DNA from 2 places in the Clostridium sp. JNZ X4-2 genome. Region 1 is predicted to be linked to the other one. Evidence: riboswitches for the same ligand, from Rfam matches in the RefSeq annotation. Region 1 holds a riboswitch; the other holds the start of a gene.
What was found. A riboswitch is a leader RNA that binds a small molecule or an ion and turns the genes downstream of it on or off. The one in region 1 is predicted to bind cyclic di-AMP.
Positions count from the first base shown of each region.

Region 2: it holds a riboswitch for cyclic di-AMP, as region 1 does, so the genes downstream of both, ACYUJ6_RS00900 (cell wall hydrolase) here and ACYUJ6_RS02520 (cell wall hydrolase) in region 1, are expected to answer to the same signal.

Region 1 is NZ_CM142685.1:496,811-507,772, reverse strand. Features, by position in the region: gene ACYUJ6_RS02555 (MATE family efflux transporter) at 1-425, opposite strand, end outside; gene ACYUJ6_RS02550 (accessory gene regulator ArgB-like protein) at 1,730-2,386, shown strand; gene ACYUJ6_RS02545 (cyclic lactone autoinducer peptide) at 2,392-2,526, shown strand; gene ACYUJ6_RS02540 (PAS domain-containing sensor histidine kinase) at 2,633-4,486, shown strand; gene ACYUJ6_RS02535 (B12-binding domain-containing radical SAM protein) at 4,560-5,918, opposite strand; gene ACYUJ6_RS02530 (protein kinase) at 6,110-6,673, opposite strand; gene ACYUJ6_RS02525 (methyl-accepting chemotaxis protein) at 6,959-8,671, shown strand; cyclic di-AMP (ydaO/yuaA leader) riboswitch at 8,769-8,901, shown strand; gene ACYUJ6_RS02520 (cell wall hydrolase) at 8,909-9,676, shown strand; gene ACYUJ6_RS02515 (amidohydrolase family protein) at 9,745-10,962, opposite strand, start outside.
Region 2 is NZ_CM142685.1:144,785-155,746, forward strand. Features, by position in the region: gene trxA (thioredoxin) at 154-471, shown strand; gene ACYUJ6_RS00895 (NAD(P)/FAD-dependent oxidoreductase) at 583-1,449, shown strand; gene ACYUJ6_RS00900 (cell wall hydrolase) at 1,493-2,017, opposite strand; cyclic di-AMP (ydaO/yuaA leader) riboswitch at 2,021-2,150, opposite strand; gene cdaA (diadenylate cyclase CdaA) at 2,275-3,126, shown strand; gene ACYUJ6_RS00910 (CdaR family protein) at 3,093-4,340, shown strand; gene ACYUJ6_RS00915 (NAD(P)/FAD-dependent oxidoreductase) at 4,330-5,928, shown strand; gene buk (butyrate kinase) at 6,012-7,097, shown strand; gene buk (butyrate kinase) at 7,223-8,290, shown strand; gene ACYUJ6_RS00930 (ATP-binding protein) at 8,561-9,223, shown strand; gene ACYUJ6_RS00935 (4Fe-4S dicluster domain-containing protein) at 9,370-9,579, shown strand; gene ACYUJ6_RS00940 (3-methyl-2-oxobutanoate dehydrogenase subunit VorB) at 9,598-10,668, shown strand; gene ACYUJ6_RS00945 (thiamine pyrophosphate-dependent enzyme) at 10,668-10,962, shown strand, end outside.

The sequences.
Region 1 (10,962 bases):
AGGGCAATGAGAGGATAGGTCAGCAAAGTTATTTTCAGATAAGTATATGCATAATTTATAACTTGTACATCTGCGGATCCATATAAGATGCCTACAAGCTGCTTTCTAAATATCCACATGATACTGGTAATTGCAAGGGATATCAATACTGCAGAATAAAGTGCCTGCTTCACTGCTTCATTTGCCCGCCTTATTTTTTTCTTCCCTGCATATTGTGCAACCACCACAGTTCCACCTACTGCCAGAGCTGAAAAAAAAGCAATGAATATATTATTGATTGAATCCACCATGCCTATGGCGGAAACTGCCTCTTTATTAATATGTCCTGCCATCATGGTATTTACCATGCCCAGGGACATTACAAACAATTGTTCCATTAAAATAGGAACTGCTAATTTAAATACGTCTTTTCTTATCAAGATCACTTTTATTTATCTCCCATAGGTTATAATAGTTTTAAATAAAATTATACATCAACAACATGTATTTCTCCACAGTGAAAAAATGTTTTTTTTAATTATATATTAAAGAATTTTTCAAGCAGGATTTTTACCTTTTATGTAGAATTTTTTAACGTAAACTAAATGTACATTTTTGTACATTTTTTACTAAAATATTTAAATAATGTAGTTATAGGAAAGGACATTTATTATGTTAAAACTTCATTGGATAGAGATATTTTTAAGATGTATTCCTGAAATGTTGTTGGTAATATGGGGTATTTACGTGATTGCTGAATTATCTTTTAAAAAACGAAATTATATAATTTTAAGCAGCATTATGGGACTGTACTCCTTTCTCGTGAGGGAGCTCCCCATATATTTTGGTGTTCACACCATAATTATAACAGTTACAATCATAAGTATCATGATAATTCAGGGCATTCCATTAATAACCTCCATATACAGCACCCTGCTCATGCTGTTAGTACTTATATCAGGAGAATCTTTAAATATGCTGTTTCTCCGTTTCTTTAATATAAGAGGGATCCCTTATGCGGATCCCATTAAAAAATCCATATTGACTTTTCCATCATTGCTTATCCTGTTTTTATTCGTCATAATAATACAATACATTATAAAAAAATCACATTCAAATACATACAAATAATATTTTATTCTCCATAAATATATTTTATACAGGATTTTTTTAATTTTAAAGAAGGAATTTTGTTTTTTACGTAGAATATTACATATAAATGATGTGAAATAAATGCATAAAATGTATATATATGTTGAATAATTTCAAAACAATAAATGACAAAAGTGAGGCTTGGATATGCTGGGGGTTAACTGGATAGAACTTTTTTTAAGAGGTGTTCCCGAAATGTTTTTAGTACTTTGGGGAATATACATTATAGCTGGGAAGACCTTTAATTTTAAAAAATGTATATTTTTGAGTACTATAATGAGTATAATTATTTTCTTTTTAAGAGAACTCCCCATATACTTCGGAGTACATACTATGCTCACAATTGTTCTAATTATATGTGTTATGGTGACCATCGGGATTTCAGTGATAGTTTCTATATACGCAACATTACTTATGTTTTTAATGCTTTCCTTAAGCGAATTTTTAAATATGTTTTTGTTAAATTTATTTGGTATTAGTATAAATATAAATTCTATGGAGCCTATAAAAAAATCTCTATTGGGAATCCCATCATTAATAATTATGTTTTTTATACTGATGATAATGAAATACTTATTAAACAAGAGGAGAATTAAAAATGTACTTAACTGAAAGGCTGGCAGTTTCTCTGGGGAAAAAGGCCAGAACCATTTTAAATACAGACAGGGAAAAAGAGCAGATCATAGTATACGGGGCAGTCAATCTGCTTCAGACCATATTTTCCATACTATGGGTGGTGATTGTGGGATTTATTCTGGGGGTACTGTATGAAGCTTTAATATTTTCCGCTTCGGCAAGCCTATTGAGAAAATACTCCGGCGGTGTACATGCTTCTTCCCCCAATCGCTGCATTATATTCGGCACCGTTGTATCTGCTGCAGCCGGTCTTTTAGTGGACAGGTTTCTTTATATATTTTCATTTTCAGCCGTTATGGGTATAAGCTTGTTCTGTATGGCAGCTGCCTTTATAATAGTATTTTTAAAAGCTCCCGTGGACAGCATTCAAAAACCCATTACAAACGAGAACATGAAGAAGATGTTTAAAAAAAATTCCATTATGACAATAGTGATATTTTCCATAATCATAATTATATTGTGCCTGTTTTATAATTCAAGTTACAAATTATATTATTTAAAAATCATAGGCTGCATAAGCCTTGGCACTCTATGGCAGTCCATGACCTTAACGGACAGGGGAACAGCAGCTTTTAAAAAAGCTGACTTAATCTTAAAAAACATAACGGAAAGGGGGTAATTCAATTGAAGGGTAAAATATCAAAAGTATTCATCACCTTATCTGCTCTTGTATGCACACTTATGGCATTTACAATTTCAGCTTCAGCATGTAATTGGTTTTCTTATCAGCCAGAAGAACCTGAATGTCTGAGAAAGTAAGCAGAAAATTTAAACCGCCTTATAGTAAAAATTACTGATTTATAAAATTAGTAATTTTTACTTTTTAACCTGAATTTTTTATATTTATTCTGGGAGGAATTTATCCATGAAACGTATTGCAAACAACATATCTGTGATGCTGTCCATTATAAAAATAGCCATAATAGTTTTTATTGCCATTATAATCTACATTAATCTGCCAAATTACTGGGCAAACTTAAAAATAAAAGAAAATGGTGATTTTAACTTATATACTGCAGCTTTTCTCATATTAATTATAGGTTTAATATTTTTAGTTTGGATAATAATCAATACTAAACTGGAACGTTCCTCAAATGTATTTAAAAAATCCTGGCTTATGGAAACTTTATTTTTCACCCTGATTATTTCCATACCCATATATATATCCACTTCCTATGAAAGTGAATACAAATACCTGTTTTTGCTTTTGATACTGTCCTCTGTAATACAATACGGCTCCAAATACGGAATTATAACTTCACTTTTCTGCTCCTTTTTCGTACTTACAGCGGATTTACTGTATGCCCCCACTGTCAACGGCATAAATATTTATTTTCAAAGGGATCTGACACTGGTGGGAATATTCATATTCATATCCTGGGTGCTGGGATATTACGTGGACATAGAAGCTGAAAACAATAAAAGCAAGGACTCCAGGCTCAATCTGCTCAGTCATAAATTGAGGGAACAAAATGTAAAAAGAGAGGATATGGAATCCTCCCTGCTGAAAAACAAGGTATGTTTTGACATGCTTTTTGAAAACTCCATAAATTCCATCATAGTCCATGAAGGAGGTAAAATAGTATATGCAAATGAAAGTGCTGCAAGACTTTTAGGGTATGCAAACCCCCTGGAGCTGAATGATAAATTATTGTGTACATACTATTCCAGGGAATGTATAATGAATTCCAGGAAAAAATATGCCGATATTATAAATAAAAAGCTGTCCAAAATAATTACGGAAGAAAATATACTGGACTGCCGGGGCAATATCATATCTGTAAGAAATACTTCTTCATTTTTCGTCTACAACGGCAGAGCTGCAGTAATGACCTTACTACTGGATCTGGCACCTGAAAAACAGATGGAAAACTTAAAAAGCACTGCAGAAAAAAACTTAAAACTGCTGAATGAAACCAGAGAATTCAACACCCTGATAACAGACTTTTTCGTAAATATGTCCCATGAGCTGAAGACTCCCATCAATGTGATATATGTGGCTATTCAAACCATGAGCATATATTTGAATAAATGTTCTGATGAAAATATGGATAAATGCAAATTTTACTTAAGGACCATGGAGCAGAACTGCCTCAGGTTAATAAGGCTGATAAACAATCTGCTGGACATAACCAGACTGGATTCAGGTGCTATTAAAATAACCAGGCAAAATGACAATATAGTAAGTGTGGTTGAAGATATCACCCAATCCGTAGCTTCCTATATAAACAGCAAGGATATAGAACTGATATTTGACACAGATACAGAAGAAAAAATCATGGCTTTTGATCACAGCAAACTGGAGCGTATAATATTAAATCTGCTGTCCAATGCTTTTAAATATACGGACTCCAAAGGGCACATATACGTAAATGTAGAAGACAGGGACAAAACCGTATTGATTACCGTAGAAGATGACGGCAAGGGTATTCCAAAAGACAAGCTGGGGCTTATATTCGAGCGCTTTGGTCAGGCAAACCGTTCTCTTTCAAGAGATTGTGAAGGAAGCGGCATAGGACTGTATCTGGTGAAATCCCTGGTGGATCTGCATCATGGTAAAATAAGTGTTACAAGTACAGAGGGAAAAGGAAGCAAATTTTTCGTAGAGCTGCCTGCAGAACTGGTTGAGGAAAATACCGCTGAAAACAATGAATTATTCAAAACCAATGTAGAAAAAATAAACATAGAATTTTCCGACATATATTCTCTTGAAAAATAAAAAAGGGTTTACAGAAATTTAATTAACTATAAACCCTTTTGCAGAAAAATATTTTTCTGGAGACAAAAAGCTCTTAAATGGATGCTTCTTTTATTTTGTTATATATATTTCCATCCCTTTTATTTGATTTTTTCTTGAAAAAAGCTTCCCCGAATTTCACTGCAGCCCATAATCCAATTCTTCTAATCCAGGCTGCGAATCCGAAAATTTTGAACATACTAAAGGAGGATTTAAAGGTGTAGAACAATTTTGCCACTTTAAAAAATTCACTTTGCAGTTCATAGGGTGACATGTTTTTAGGCTTGAAATTTACAACCATCATATCATAATACTGCCAATCATTGTTAAATATACGATTTTCTCTTTTATATTGATTATAAACAGGTGTTTTAGGGAAAGGAGTTAAAATGGAGGGTTGAAATTGATAGGCATTTATTTTTTCACAGAATTTCTCTCCTCTTTCTATATCTTCCATGCTGTCATCATCCAAACCCAATACCAGACTTGCTATCAATTTTATTTTATATTTTGCAAGAATTGTGCCGCATTCTTCAATATCAGTAATTTTTTGTTTTTTATTTATGCTGTCCAGAGATTTTTGGTTCAGGGATTCAATTCCGATGAGTACCCTGTTCAAATGTGCATCATGAAGCAGCTGAAGCAGTTCTTCATCTTTTGCCATATCTGTTCGCCCGAAGAAAAATGTTTCTTTGAATACCAGATTATTTGAAATCATCTTCCTGAGTATCTCCTTGGCCCTATCTTTGTCTGCGGTAAAATTGTCATCTTCAAAATTTACATATTTAAAACCCTGGCTTTTATACATCTTCAATTCTTCTATGACATTTTCAGGAGTTCTCTTCCTGTAAGGATGAAACATTCTGGATGTAGTACAAAATGAGCAGCTAAAAGGACATCCCCTGGAGGTTATGACATTTGCAGCCTTGCAGGGAGTTTTTAAAATGCTGTAATCCGGAAAAGGTATCTCATCTAAATTCTCTACACATTTTGAATAAACAATTTTATCCTTAATATTTCCATTGACTACGTCCACAATTACTTTTTCCCCTTCTCCCACCACAATCTGATCTGCATGCTGCAGGGCCTCCTCGGGCACACTGGAAGCATGTATGCCTCCTATCACCACTTTTTTGTGTTTTACCTTTCTAAAGTAGTCTGCAATATGATAGGCTCTTGCGGAAGAAGAAGTCATGGTATAAATCATTATTAAATCTGCATCTTCAAATTTATCAAAATCCAGATCTGTATACATCTCCTCATATACTTCTGCATCATGCCCTGCATTTTTCAATATTCCCCCCAGTATCAAAGGTCCCACAATAGAATTGGTATGTCCATAAATTTTATCCCCAAATCTATATATGGCATTTCTCCTTATGTCTGCTGCCGGTACAATAAAAATTACTTTCATATTTACACCCTCACCTCATAATTTTATTACTTACAAGTATATTAGTATTTTTGTCTAAATATTTCAACATTAAAAAGTCTTTTTTAATCCGAAATGAACAATTTGGAGGATAAAGATCAAAAAATGATAGGTTTTCAGCTGCTGGCCGAAAATCTATCATTTATCATTTCCAATACCATACAAAGCTTAATCTATCTTGACTGCTTTTTTGTTTCCATATATTCACCCCAATCCATATCAGGCCTTTCCTCAGCCAGTACCTGCATGAACTGCTCCAGAAGTCCCATTTTTTTTAATGCCCTTAAAAAGGACTTTGGATAAGGTATATTTTCTTCATAACTTTTTCTAGGATCTATCAGCATAAGGGATCCATCCTCCTGAACAAACAAGTGGGGGAATCTGATTTCCAATTTCTTAAATCCCATCATCTTCATGGCATCAATCAAATCTACCACCTTTATAACAAATTCCCTCTTTAATCCATATTTTTTCAGATAATCCCCTACATTCATGCCGCCTACATATTCTCTTATAATATAATATCTTCCCAATTCATAGGCTTTTGGAAAATACCCGCTTTTTTCTACTGTCTTCAGTATATAAAATTCATTTCTGCAGCTTTGCGAATTGTTAAATATTTTTAACACCCTTCCATTTGGCATGAGATATACTTGTCCACTATGACCCGCCCCCAGATATCTGCAGTGCTTCAAGCTTACTGGAATTTTTCTGGAACGGATACATCGATTTTTCAAAATAACACCTCCTTTGTTTTTATGTAATACAAAAACAAAGGTCCAATCTATAATGGACAGGCTAAACCTGCTTAATACATAATATTGCAGCTATAAGATTATGTTACTTTATATTATATAATTCGACATTTTATATTTATTTGAATTAAAAAATTTTAGTAATTTGTGATAAATTTGTGATAACAGGATATTATTATTAATATTGTAAGCGTAAATTATTATTAGGGAATAGCACTTTTCCTTCATTTGCAATTACAATTGATTTGATAAGAGGAGGATAATCATATGAAATGGTTTGTAAATCTGAAAATAGGAAGAAAGCTTCTGGTGGGATTCCTGACAACATCTTTGTTCATAATTATAGTAGGTGCTGTTGGAATAGTGAGCCTGGACAAAATAAACAAAGGTTCCAGTGAATTGCATAACAATAATCTAATCACTGTAGAAAACCTGAACACCTTCGATGCCAACTCCATGAAGCTTCGTCTGGAAATAATAAATTTAGTTGAAAGCAGAGATAAAAACAATACTCAAAAAACAATTGATGCCATGAAAAAATTACAAAATCAAAACAGCAGTATAATCAATACATATGAAAATTCAAATTTAACTACAGAGGAAAATACCCAATTAACTGAATTAAACAGGCGAAGGGCTGACTGGCTCAAAATATGCAATAATATAATAAATCTCATGTCAGTTGGAAAATATGATGATGCCATGACTTTAAATAAAGAAGCTGCTTCTTACAGGGACAAGCTTACTGAAAGTGCTGAACAGCTGATTAAAATTACAAATAAAAAAGCTGAAACTCAATATGTCAATAATAACAAGATATTCAAATCTTCTTTTTACACAATAATCATCATAACAATACTTGGAATAATTGCAGCCATAGTTTTAGGCAAGAAAATCACTGATGGTATTATAAAAAGAATAAATAAAATACTTCATTTTACAGACTTGATAAGCAAGGGCGACCTGAGCCATTCCCTGAAAGCCACAAGCAAAGATGAAATAGGAGATATTGCCACAAATTCAAATCAGGCAAAAAATAATATAAAAAATCTAATCGGTGAAATAAATGTCAGTATAGAAGAAATGAGCGCCTCCAGTGAAGAACTGTCTGCATCCACTGAAGAAATATCCTCCATGATGAATTCTGTAAATGAATCCACAGGACATATTGCAGAAGGAGCTCAAAATTTAAGCAGCGTTACACAGAAAATCACCACATCTTCCCAGGAAATAGCACAAAATGTGAAAAACCTTCTGAATGATGCAGGTAAAACAACCAACACCTCTTCAGAAATAAAAGAGCGCGCCAAAAATATAAAAGAAAAAGCCTTACAAAATATAAAAGAGGGAGATTCCCTATACAATGAGAAAAGGAATAAAATTATACAAGCTATAAAGGACGGGAACGCAGTTTCACAGGTTAAGGTAATGTCGGAAACTATCGGAAGTATAGCAGAGCAGACCAACTTGCTTGCACTAAATGCAGCTATTGAATCTGCCAGGGCAGGGGAGGCAGGAAAGGGATTTTCAGTAGTGGCGGAGGAAATAAGAAAACTGGCGGAACAATCCTCCAATACCGTAGAAGGCATAAACAGGATGGTACTTTCTGTAGAAGCAGCTTTTAAAAATTTATCTTCCAGCAGCAATGAAATTCTGGATTATATATCAAATAGTGTACAGCCCAATTATAAGCTTCTCATGGAAACCGGAGTTTATTATGAAAAGGATGCTGATTTTATGAACACCATGTCAGAACACATTGATAGTTCTTCAAAACGAATGAAGGAAATGATGGTGGATATAAGTTCAGCCATTGAAAATACAGCTTCCACCGCAGAAGAATCTGCTGCCGGCTCCGAGGAAATACTAAGCAGTATTGAAGAAGTTACCAAGGCCTCCACAGGTATAGCTGATTCATCCCAAAGCCTGGCAATGCTGGCACAGAATATTGCAAAAACACTGGGTAAGTTCAAACTTTAAGGTTCCAGCTTAACAATATAGCGGGATTTATGGTTACACCTGCCATGGATCCCAGCAATTCCATATGGATATTTTCTGGAAATACTGTTAAAATGACAACCAAGACAAGCCTAAATTTCAGTGATGAAATACGGGGGATAATATTCAGGGGTGAATCTTTTTGCCAAAAAGTAGGGGTATCCCAATCCCGAACCCGTCAACTAACCTCGCAGGCAAAATTAAGGGGGATAACATAATATGAATTTCAGAAAAATCAGTACACTGTTTTTTGCAGCATCTCTTTGTACCATATCTTTTACCCAGGTTCACGCAGCAAATTACAAAGTAAAACCTGGTGATTCTCTATTTAAAATAGGTGTGTTATTTAAAAGCAGTGCAGATACACTAATACGGGATAACAATTTAAGCGGAATTGAAATATATCCAAATGAAATTTTAAATGTGACTTCAAAAACTTATAGTGTACAAGCTAATGACTCACTTTTCCTGATAGCAAAAAAATTCAATATATCTGTTGATGCATTAACTGCTGCTAATTCTAACGTGGACAAGCATATTTACCCAGGCCAGGTACTGAATATACCTGCAGGTTCTGTATTTAAAGGCATCAGTGCAGCTTCTCCTGCTATAATGCCCTACAGTGAAAGTGACCTGGATCTGCTTTCAAGGCTGGTAAATTCAGAAGCCGAAAGTGAGTCCTACAGGGCTAAAGCTGCTGTGGCTGCCGTAGTTTTAAACAGAGTCCATGACTCAAGATTTCCATCCACTATAAAAGATGTGATATACGAAAAATCAGGCGGATACTACCAGTTCACTCCAGTGAAAAACGGATGGATAAACAAGCCTGCTACCCAGGAATCAAGAAATGCGGCCTATGATGCACTTCACGGCTGCGATCCCACAAAAGGTGCACTTTACTATTTTGATGACAGTACCACAAACAAATGGCTGTGGTCAAAACCAATTGCTTTAAGAGACGGAAAAATGGTATTTACCTATTATTAAGAAAACAAGCTGGACAAGCTAAGGGTCTGACCCCCTGACATTTTCTGTCAGAGGATCAGACCCTTATTTTAAATATCCTTTATAAATTTTTCCACTTCAGGTATAATGCAGTCTCGGGTATTTTCTATAATATTTCCTCTTTTCACTACCATAGCTGGATTTTCAAGGTAATTCAAATTTTCAGCGGGATTGCCCTCCAGGACAATAAAATCTGCAAATTTTCCAGGTTCCAATGTGCCCACTTCACTGTCAATTCCCAGAATTTCAGAATTTGATTTAGTGGCAAAAGATATGGCCTGTGCATTTGAAACTCCAGCATATTTTACTTGAAGGTGCAATTCCCTCCAAGTGCCGTAGTGGGTTACAAAAGGCATGGCTGCATCAGTACCGAGGCCAACTCTTATTCCTTCTTTAACGGCTGTTTTAAATCCTTCCGTCATTTCATCCCTTATAATTCTGCCATTGGTAAGCTGCACATTATCCAATTTAGTGTATTCCGTGCTGATTTCCGACACATAAACTGCAGCTGCAAAGGTAGGTATGAGAGCACTGTATCCTCTCAAGGATTTAGGATTGTGTTTAAAAAGCTGTATTATTTCATCATCCATGGAAGCGCCGTGTTCTATAGTATCAACCCCTGCTCTGAGAGCTTCTTTAAGTCCTCTGGTGCTCTGACAGTGGCTTGCTACAAGTAAGCCTGCCCTATGAGCCTCATCACATATGGCTGCAATTTCATCATAGGTCATCTGCACCCTTCCTGCTTCTCCTATTTTCTTGGAATCGGTAACTCCTCCCGTGCTGGCTATTTTTATCAAATCTGTTCCATTATAAATATGAGTTCTTACTTTTTTTCTTCCTTCCCAGGGTGAATCACTGGCCTCAGACACAAATTTATATCCATGCCCGCCTGTTATGCATATCATGGGACCTGCACAAAGCATATCCGGTCCAATTTCCCTGGAACTTTTTATTTCATCCCTTACTTCCAGGTCATAGTAAAAAGGATCTCCAACACTTCTAAAAGTAGTCACTCCTGCATGAAGTGCATCCATGGCATTTTTTTTCATTCCCTGTTTAAGAAGGTGTTTTCCAAGAGCTGATTTCATAAATTCCAAATTTTCATCCGGAGTTCTCTTCACCCCCTCCTCTGCAAAAGGATTTCCGTTTCCAAAAAGGTGGGCATGAGCATTTATAAGCCCCGGAAGTACATATTTGCCTTTCAGGTCAACTATCCTGCAATTTTCAGGTATGCTCACCTCATCTTTATTTCCCAGGCATTTTATTTT
Region 2 (10,962 bases), 350 kb from region 1:
TAAAAAGTAGCTGCTAGACAAATAATAAAATTGTTATCTAAAGATGTAGCACTGCTATTTTCAGCATTAAAAGCAGGAATATTACAGTGACTAATCATCAGATAAAATATAATTAAGGGAAATACCCTTAAAAATTATTAAGGAGGGAAAGTAATGGTAGAAGAAATAAAGGATTCAGATTTTTCTAATTCAATTGAAAGCTCATCTACTCCTGTAGTTGTTGATTTTTGGGCTTCTTGGTGCGGACCTTGTAAAATGTTATCCCCTGTAATAGAAGAGGTTTCAGATGAATTACAGGGAAAGGCAAAATTCTTCAAGCTGAATGTAGATGAAAATCCGGTTACAGCAGCACAGTTTAAGATTGCAAGTATCCCAACTGTTATGGTATTTAAAGATGGAAATATGGTAGATAAATTTATTGGATTTAGACCAAAGGATACTATAAAGGATGTTTTGGAAAAACATATTTAATTGCGAACAGTTATTGGGAATTAAAGTATATTAAAATGACAAATTGACTTTGTTAATTTGTCATTTTAATTATATTGTTATATATGAAAATAAATTAGGAGGTGGATTCAAGTGAATTCCAGATATGATATTGCCATAGTAGGAAGTGGACCGGCAGGACTTTCCGCAGCAATCAATGCCAGGATAAGAAATAAAAGCATCCTTGTATTCGGAAAAACAGAGCTTAGTGCTAAATTAGTAAGGGCTCCCAAAATCAATAATTATCTTGGCCTGCCAGATATAACAGGATTGCAGCTAAAGGGAAGATTTGAAAATCATATAAAATCCATGGGTATAAATATAACTTTTGAGAAAATAAATGAAATATATGCTATGGGTGAATATTTTGGACTTATGGTGAATGAAAAGATGTATGAAGCAAAAACCATTGTATTAGCCACGGGTATTGAGTATACTAAAGCTCTGAAAGGTGAAGAGGAACTTTTGGGCAAGGGAGTAGGATATTGCGCCACCTGTGATGCCCCTTTGTATAAGGGAAAAGCTGTTGCTATCATAGGATACAATAAAGAAGCTGAAAGAGAAGCTAATTATGTAAATGAATTGGCTGAAAAGGTATATTATATACCTATGTACAGAGATGAGCTGGATTTGAATAAAAATGTAGAGGTAGTAAAAGATAGTATCCTTGAAATATACGGAAAAGAAAAAGTTGAAAAGGTTATTTTAAAGCATGGAGAAATAAGTACAGATGGAGTATTTGTATTAAAGGACAGTATCTCACCGGCTCAACTGGTACCGGGAATTGTAATGGAGGATAATCATGTAAAGGTTGATGTAAATATGAATACCAATATACCGGGATGCTTTGCAGCAGGAGATTGTGTTGGAAAGCCATATCAGTATATGAAGGCTGCAGGTCAGGGACAGGTAGCTGCATTAAATGCTGTTTTATACCTTGACAAACAACAAGTTAATTAAAAAGAGGCTGTTGCACTAATCTTTTTAGTGCAACAGCCCTTTTTTAGTTGACTACAAAAAACACATGGTTTCCTATAGATTTAACATTTTTTTTATCTATATTTTTCATCCATTGGGAAGTGGCTATTCTCGGGTTATAGAAGAAAATAGACTTACCTGTGGGATCTACTCCTTTTAATGCTTGAAGAACTGCGCTATAGCTTTCCTCATTTGGAGTTACATCTATAACTCCATTTTTCACACAGGAAAAAGCTCCTCTTTGTGTTACTACTCCTTTTACTGTTTTTGGGAATTCAGGATATTGCAATCTGTTCAATATTACAGAAGCTACTGCCACCTTACCTTCAAAGGGTTCACAATTACTTTCAGCATAAACTACTTTGGCCATTAAATCTACGTCATTTTGTGTTATGTATATTTTTTGGTTAGAGTAGTTAAATACCTGAACAACCTCTTCCTGTTCATTAAACAAAGTGGAATTGGTGCTGTTAAGAGTGTGTGAACTTACATTTTGAGAAGGTATAAATAGCATCAAAAAGAAAATAATAAAATAAATAATTTTTTTCAAATTGAATCATCTCCTTATTACCGACGGGGTTAGCTGACGGGTTCGGTAAAGGCATAACCTACGTATAAATACGATTCACCCCAATGTTACTGGTTTCCCCGTGTTTTTAGTAAAACTTAGGTCAATGATATTGTACCCATTTAACAAAATAAAATACATTCTATTAAAATTTTTTAAAATCATTTAAAGTACTGATATAAACAATGTTAAATAGTGTATAATTATTAGTAGATACTTTTTATAGGACGGTGAAACGGGTGGAATTATTGCAAATGATGGTTAATTCAGTGAGAAATATAAGCATATCATCTGTTATGGATATATTAGTGGTGTCGTATATACTTTACAAAGGATATATGCTTATAAAAGAAACCAGAGCTGAGCAGCTTTTAAAGGGAATTATACTTATAATATTTCTTATACCAATAAGCAGTTTTTTTCACTTGGTAATGCTTAATTGGATACTTACCAAGACCTTAACTATAGGTGTTCTCTCTTTTGTTATTATATTTCAGCCTGAAATTCGTCGGGCGCTTGAGCATCTGGGGAGAACTGCCTTTAATGATAAACACATATTACAGGATGAAGAAGTAATGGAAAAGGTGGTAACTGAAATTGTAAATTCCGTAGATAATTTATCTAAAAGTAAAACAGGAGCTCTTATTGTAATTGAACAGATTACAGGGCTTGGAGATATAATAAATACGGGTACTAAAGTAGACGCCATAGTATCAGCTGCCCTTTTAGAAAATATATTTGTAGTAAATACGCCGCTGCATGATGGGGCAACTATAATAAGGAATGACAGAATAGTGTCAGCAGGTTGTTTTTTACCTCTTACGAACAACAATGATTTAAATAAAAAGTTGGGTACAAGGCATAGAGCTGCAATTGGAATATCAGAAAATTCCGATGCCTTAATTGTAGTAGTCTCGGAAGAAACGGGGACTATTTCCTTTGCTGTAAATGGAAAACTTATAAGAAATTACACTAAGGATAGACTAAAAAAGATCCTTGTTACTATAATGAAAAAAAGATCCCAAAAAAAGTCTACATGGAGAGAGAGGGTGATTGAGTGGAAGGAAAAAATAAAAAAAGCCAAATCTTAATAAAGGTATGTTGTGTAATTGCAGCATTCATTTTATGGTTATATATATTTAATGTTCAAAATCCTATAACAGAGAGAAAGATTGTGGTGCCTGTAACTATAGTCAATAAAGATGTACTTGCTCAATCAAAACTTGTTCAGGTAGGCAGCGATCAATTTAATATATCTCTTCTTATAAAGGGAAATGCTTCTGATGTATACTCGGTAAAGCCAAGTGATTTTAAGCTGAACTCGGATTTAAGTTCTTATGTCATGAAAAAAGGGGAAAACAATATACCGGTGACTGTAAAAAAGAGTCCTGATAATATAAGCATAGAAAATAACGAGAACTTGTGGATAAAGATACAACTTGATGAATTGAAGAAAAAAAGTGTACCTATAAGGGTAACTATAATAGGAAAACCCAAGGCGGGATATTATGCCCTGGATCCAGTCTTGAAGGTGGAAAAGGCAGAAATAAGCGGTTCTCAGGATATGGTAAATGAAGTAAGATATGCTGCAGCCGTATATGATGTAAGATATGCTCAGAATGATATAAATACAACAGTGTCACTTCAGCCTCAGGATGTATCCGGGAATATAATAAAAAATGTTAAAATAAATCCTGCTGGTGTTAAGATTAAAGTGCCTGTTGGAAAAATAAAAACTGTTCCGGTGAATATTAAAATTCAAGGCAATTCTGCAGGTGAGGCTATAACTAGTTCAATAACTGCAGTGCCAGACAAGATAGACATATCAGGGGATGAAAGTGTAATAAAGAATATAAGTGGAATAGACACGGAACCTATTGAGCTAAGTAAAATGGGAGATGCAGGCAATGCCCAGGCGAAATTAATAGTTCCAAAGGGAGTAAAATTAATAAATAGTAATGGGATAGTACAATTAAAAATAAGTTCCGGTACAGTTAAAACTGATAGTGAATCTCAAAAACAGTTAAATCTTAATGTACAGATTAGAAATTTAAATAACAGTTATACGGCGAAATTGAGCAGCAGCAGTGTGTCAATAGTAGTTTCAGGATCTGACAGTATTGTAAATAATTTAAATGCGGATAGTATAGTATGCTTTGTAGATACCAGTTCAATGTCTGAGGGAGTTCAGTCAGCTAATGTGGTTGTATCCCTGCCTCAAGGCATATCATTAGTATCACAAAGCCCACAGAATATAAATGTAGATATAAGGCAGAAAACAGCGGAGGATCAAAATGGCAATTAGGATAAATAATTTGATTATAAATATAGATGAAGACTGTGCAGAATTAAAAAATAAAGCTGCCAAAAAACTTAGGATAAGTGAAGGCGACATTGAAAGATTTAGAATACTGAGGAAATCTATAGACGCTAGAAGAAAAAACAATATAAGATTTAACTGTTCTGTAGAAGTGAGCTGTCGTGGAGAAAAAAAAATGGCATTGAAGTTAAGTGACAAAGATGTAAAAATAGAAGAAAAAATTGCAGAAGAAGAGGCGGCAGTTCCGGGAAAAAAGAAGATGAGTTCCAGACCTGTAGTTGTTGGCATGGGTCCTGCAGGTATGTTTGCAGGACTTTTCCTGGCAGAAAGAGGATACAGACCCATCATAATAGAAAGAGGAGAAAGAATTGAAGACAGGACAAAAACTGTAAATCAATTTTGGAATACTGGAAAGTTGGATTTGGAGTCCAATGTACAATTTGGAGAAGGCGGTGCAGGAACCTTTTCCGACGGGAAATTAACCACTAGGATAAAGGATAAAAGGTGCGATTTTATTTTAGATACATTTTCAAAATATGGTGCTCCAGATGAAATTACATATGATGGCAAGCCTCATATAGGAACGGATAACTTGAAACTTGTAGTTAGGAATATAAGAAATAAAATATTAGAATCAGGTGGAGAAATATTATTTAAAAGTAAACTGGAGGATTTGGTAATAGAAAATAAAAGGCTAAAAGCGGTAATTGTAAATGGAAGTGAAATACACTGTGATAATTTAATACTGGCTATAGGGCACAGTTCCAGGGATACCTATGAAATGCTTTCTAGAAGAGAAGTATTCATGGAATCTAAGGCTTTTGCAATAGGGGTCAGGGTGGAACATTCACAACATATGATAGATGTGAACCAATATGGAAAATTTGCAGGACATCCTAAACTAGGACCTGCAGACTATAAGCTTACACATAAAAGTAAAAGTGGAAGAGGAATCTACAGCTTTTGTATGTGTCCCGGAGGAAAAGTTGTAGCAGCAGCCTCAGAGGAAAGGGCACTTGTGACTAATGGAATGAGTTATTATAACAGGGATCTGGACAATGCAAATTCTGCCGTAGTGGTAACTGTGGCAGAAAGGGATTTTCAAGGTAATTCCCCTTTAAAGGGTATGGAATTTCAAAGATATTATGAAAGGCTGGCATATAAGCTGGGTGGAGGAAATTATACTGCTCCAGTACAATTGATTAGGGATTTTTTAAGAGAAAGAGTATCCACTGCATTTGGAAAAGTAAGACCCACTTATATGCCGGGATGTGAATTTAGGGATTTAAGGCAGTGTCTTCCTGCAGAAGTGGTCAGTGCATTGCAGGAGGGATTTGTCCACTTTGAAAAGAAAATAGGAGGATATGCAGAAGGTGATGGGATAATAACAGGTATTGAAACCAGGACTTCTGCACCAGTTAGAATAATGAGAAATAGTAATTTGGAAAGTATATCTGTGGAGGGATTATATCCCTGTGGAGAAGGTGCAGGATATGCAGGAGGTATAATATCTGCGGCAGTAGACGGTTTAAAAACAGCAGAAAACATAATTAAAAATTACAGGCCCTTATAATTAATATTGTTAAAGGCTTTCTTTTTAAAATATATTTGGTAAAATATGATTATCGGGAAATATATTTTATGGAGGTATTTTATATGGATAATATTATACTGGCAATTAATCCTGGATCTACGTCAACGAAAATAGCATTATTTGAAAATGAAGAATGTAGAATTTCAGATAATATATTGCATGATGTGAATAAAATAAAAGGTTTTCAGAGCATATATGCTCAAAAAGAAATGCGTACGGAAGTTGTATTAAACTGGCTTAAATCCAATAACATAGCACTAAGCAGCTTATCTGCCGTAGTGGGCAGGGGGGGATTGTTAAGATCCATGCCTGGTGGAACTTATAGGGTTACACAAAAAATGCTGGAGGATTTAAAGATAGGTTATCAGGCACAACATGCCTCCAACTTAGGTGGAATCATTGCAAATATAATAGCCAAGAAAGCTGGGGTACAGGCATTCATAGTGGATCCGGTAGCAGTAGATGAAATAGATGATATTGCGAGAATATCTGGTATGCCTAAGATTGCAAGAAGATCTCTTGTTCATGCATTAAATACCAAGGCTGTTTGTAGAAAAATATGTGATAAATACAATAAGGATTTTAACAGCAGTTCCTTTGTAGTTGCTCATATAGGCGGTGGAATTTCTGTATCACCCATTGAAAATGGCAGAATAATTGATACAAATAATGCAAATGAAGAAGGGCCTTTTTCACCGGAGAGAACAGGAACTTTGCCCTGCGGAGATTTAATAGAATTAGCTTTTAGTGGGAATTACACTTATGAGGAACTGAGAAAAAAGATTGTAGGCGGAGGGGGACTTGTAGCGTACTTAGGGACAAATGATGGTAAAAAAGTAGCTGATAGAATTGAAAATGGAGATAAAAAAGCAAAATTTATACTTCAGGCAATGGCATATCAGATTGCTAAGGAAATAGGGGCCATGTCTGTAGAACTCAGTGGAAAGGCTGATGCGGTAATACTGACTGGAGGAATGGCTTATAGCAAGATTCTTACAGATGTTATAAAAAAAATGGTAGGTTTTATTGCTCCTGTTGAAATAATCCCGGGGGAACTTGAAATGCTGGCTTTAGTACAGGGAGCATTAAGAGTACTTCAAGGAAAGGAAAGGGTGAAAATTTACGATGAGGAGGCATCGTTTTCATAGTAAACTAAATATCATTGACAGTGCAAGCTGCTTATGCCAGCATGGTATTCCCTCTTTATGAAGCTTGGGGATAAGCAATGGCAGCCATGAGGGAATAAACTAATAGGATTTTAAGGAGGGTAAATATGCTTTGCAGAATTTTAGTAATTGCTCCTGGTTCCACATCCACTAAAATATGTGTTTATGAAAATAAAAAAGAAATAATGAGGGAAACTGTAATGTATTCGTCAACTCAAATAAGTAAATATGACAGGATTTATGATCAGTTTCAATTTAGGAATGAAGATATATTAAATACATTGAAGAAAAAAGCTGTGAATTTAAATACCTTAAATGCAGTAGTTGGAAGAGGAGGGCTTTTAAAACTTGAGGGAAGTGAAATTTATAGGGTGAATAAAGCAATGATAGAGGATTTAAAAGCTGGAATAGAGGGTGAACATGCTTCAAATTTAGGCGGCATAATAGCAGATAGTATAGCAGCACCCTTAAATATACCTGCATTTATAGTGAATTCAGTTACTATAGATGAATTGGAGGATATAGCAAGAATATCAGGTATGCCTGAGATAACCAGAAAGAGCAAATTTCATGGGTTGAATCAAAAAGTAGTGGCAAAAAAGTATGCCATGAGCATAGGTAAAAATTATATAGATTTGAATTTAATAGTTGCTCATATGGGAGGGGGAGTTTCAGTAGGTGCACATAAAAAAGGCAGAGTGATTGATGTAAATAATGCGCTGGACGGAGATGGACCATTTGCACCGGAGAGAGCAGGTGGAGTTCCTGTAGGTGATTTAGTTAAACTATGTTATAGCGGGCAGTACAGTTATAACAAGATAAAAAAGATGATAAGTGGAGAAGGTGGACTTGCAGGTTACTTGGGCACAAATGATTTTAGAGAATTAGAGATGAAAGCCAACACAGGTGATGAAAAAGCTAAGGTAATATTAGATGCTTTTATACTCCAGGTATCTAAAGAAATAGGAAAATGTGCAGCAGTTCTTTGTGGAAAAGTTGATGCTATAATTTTAACAGGCGGTATAGCCTGCAGCGGGGAAGCAGTAAAAAAGATAAAGAAAAAGGTGTCTTTTATTTCACCTGTAATCAGCTATCCCGGAGGATATGAGTTAATGGCTCTGGCACAAGCTGGCTTAAGAGCCTTAAAGGGAGAAAAAGTTTTGGAATATGAATAATTAGATATAATAAATTAATCATTAGAAATTTAAGACATTTGAGATATTTGTGATATAATATATATAGAAGATAGAAGTCATATAAATTCTAAAGTAATTGTAATTATGCATATTTAAAGTAATGATTAAATAAGTTAAGTATTTTATCATAAAAAATAACCCTTAAGTATTTTTTAGACAACATAGGTTAGGTAGTTGTGAACTGTATGTGAAATCGTTTACTAATAATATGAAATTAAATATCAGGTCTTTTTAAGATGAGGTGATAGTATGAGCAGAATTAGAATATTTACAGGCCATTTTGGAAGTGGCAAAACTGAAATAGCTATTAATTATGCAATAAATATTGCAGACAAAAATCAAAAAGCAGCAATAGTTGATTTAGATATAGTAAATCCTTATTTTTGTACAAGAAGTTTGAAAAGACAATTAGAAAAAAAAGGAGTAAAAGTCATATCCTCAGATCCAAATTTATTAAATGCGGAATTAATGGTGGTGCCTGCTGAAGTGCTTTCAGTGTTTAATGATAAAACTTATCAGGTGATTTTTGATGTAGGCGGAGATGCTCAGGGAGCTGTGGCTCTTGGACAATTCAATGAATATTTTAAAAGTGAGCCTTATGATATGTACTATGTAGTTAATAATGAAAGACCTTTAACATCAAATAATGAAGATACTGAAGAATATATAAAATTTATAGAAGCTTCTTCTAGATTAAAAGTAACTCATCTTATTTCAAATAGTAATTTATCTTATGAAACCACTGTTTCAGACGTGTTAAAAGGGGACAGGATGGTTAAAAAATTATCACAAAAGTTGAAAATACCCCATTCATATACTGTTTGCAGGGCAGATTTAGCAGATGAAATTCAAGCCAAAGCAAGTGGAAAAATATTTCCTATAGATATTTACATGAAGGCACCTTGGCAGTGAAATATGTTGGTTTGATATATTTTTAAGTAATTAATATGCTAGAAATAAAATTTATATAAAGTTAAAAGTATTAAGTTTATTGTCCAGAAATATTACGACTAAATACAATTATATCTAATAGCTAAATTTTTAGGAGGGGATTTCTCATGCCAAAAGTAACTTTTAGGGAAGAGAGATGCAAAGGTTGTGGACATTGTATAGAAGTCTGTCCCAAAAAGATTGTGTCGTTTTCCACCAAGTTAAATGTAAAAGGGTATCATCCAGCTACTGTTCCGGAAGATAAGATTGAAGAATGTGTAGCATGTGCATCTTGTGCCAGAATATGTCCAGACTGTGTAATAACTGTTGAAAAATAATAAGGAGGTAAGCTTTTTATGGGAAAAAAGGTATTAATGAAGGGTAATGAAGCCATTGGCGAGGCAGCCGTAAGGTCAAATTGTCAAGCTTTTTTCGGGTATCCTATTACCCCGCAGACAGAAGTTGCAGCCTATATGTCCAAGGTTATGCCAAAGAAAAATAGAGTTTTTATTCAGGCAGAAAGTGAAGTAGCCGCTATAAATATGGTTTATGGTGCGGCCGGTACCGGCGTTAGATGTATGACATCTTCAAGTTCACCTGGAATCAGCTTGAAGTCGGAAGGTATATCGTATATTGCAGCGGCAGAACTGCCATGCCTTATTATGAATATAGTAAGAGGAGGTCCGGGACTTGGAAGTATACAGCCGGCTCAGTCAGATTATTTTCAGGCAACAAAAGGCGGGGGACATGGAGATTACAATATGCCTGTATTTGCACCAGCCTCAATACAGGAAATGATAGATTTAATACAAGACGCTTTTGATGTGGCTGATATGTATAGAACTCCTTGTATGGTAATGGGAGACGGAATGCTTGGGCAAATGATGGAACCTGTTGAATTTAAAGACAGGCCTCAGAAAAAACTACCGGAGAAGACTTGGGCAGCCAATGGACTTAAAGGAAGAAAAAAGCATAATATTATAAATTCACTGTATTTGGCACCAGAGGAATTGGAAGCTCATAATGAAAAACTTCAGAATAAGTTTAAAAAGATAAAGGAAAATGAAGTCAGATATGAATTATTCAACTGTGATGAAAAATGTGATTTGATATTAGTGGCATACGGAACCACATCCAGGATATGCAAGAACGTAATTAAAATGGCTAAAAAGGAAGGAATAAATATAGGATTAATCAGGCCGATAACATTGTGGCCGTTTCCAATGGAAGCTTTTGAAAAAACTATAAACAATACAAAATATGGATATCTGTCTGTGGAAATGAGCTGCGGACAAATGGTTTATGATGTGAAACTGGCAGCTAGCGGCAGAAAGCCAGTAGGTTTTTATGGAAGATCTGGAGGTATGGTTCCAGAACCTTCAGATATTCTTGAAAAGGTTAAGGCCATGATGGGAGGGGAGAAATAATGACTGTAGTATATGAACCACCAAAATCACTGCTGGATGTACCAACACACTATTGCCCAGGGTGTACTCACGGAGTAATTCACAAATTAGTTGGAGAAGTAATAGATGAGTTTGGAATATTGGACAAAACTATTGCCGTTGTACCAGTAGGATGCTCAGTTTTAGCCTATAATTATTTTGCCTGTGATGTATTTGAAGCAGCTCATGGCAGGGCACCGGCAGTTGCTACAGGTGTAAAAAGAACTAATCCAGATAATGTGGTGTTTACTTATCAGGGAGATGGGGATTTGGCGG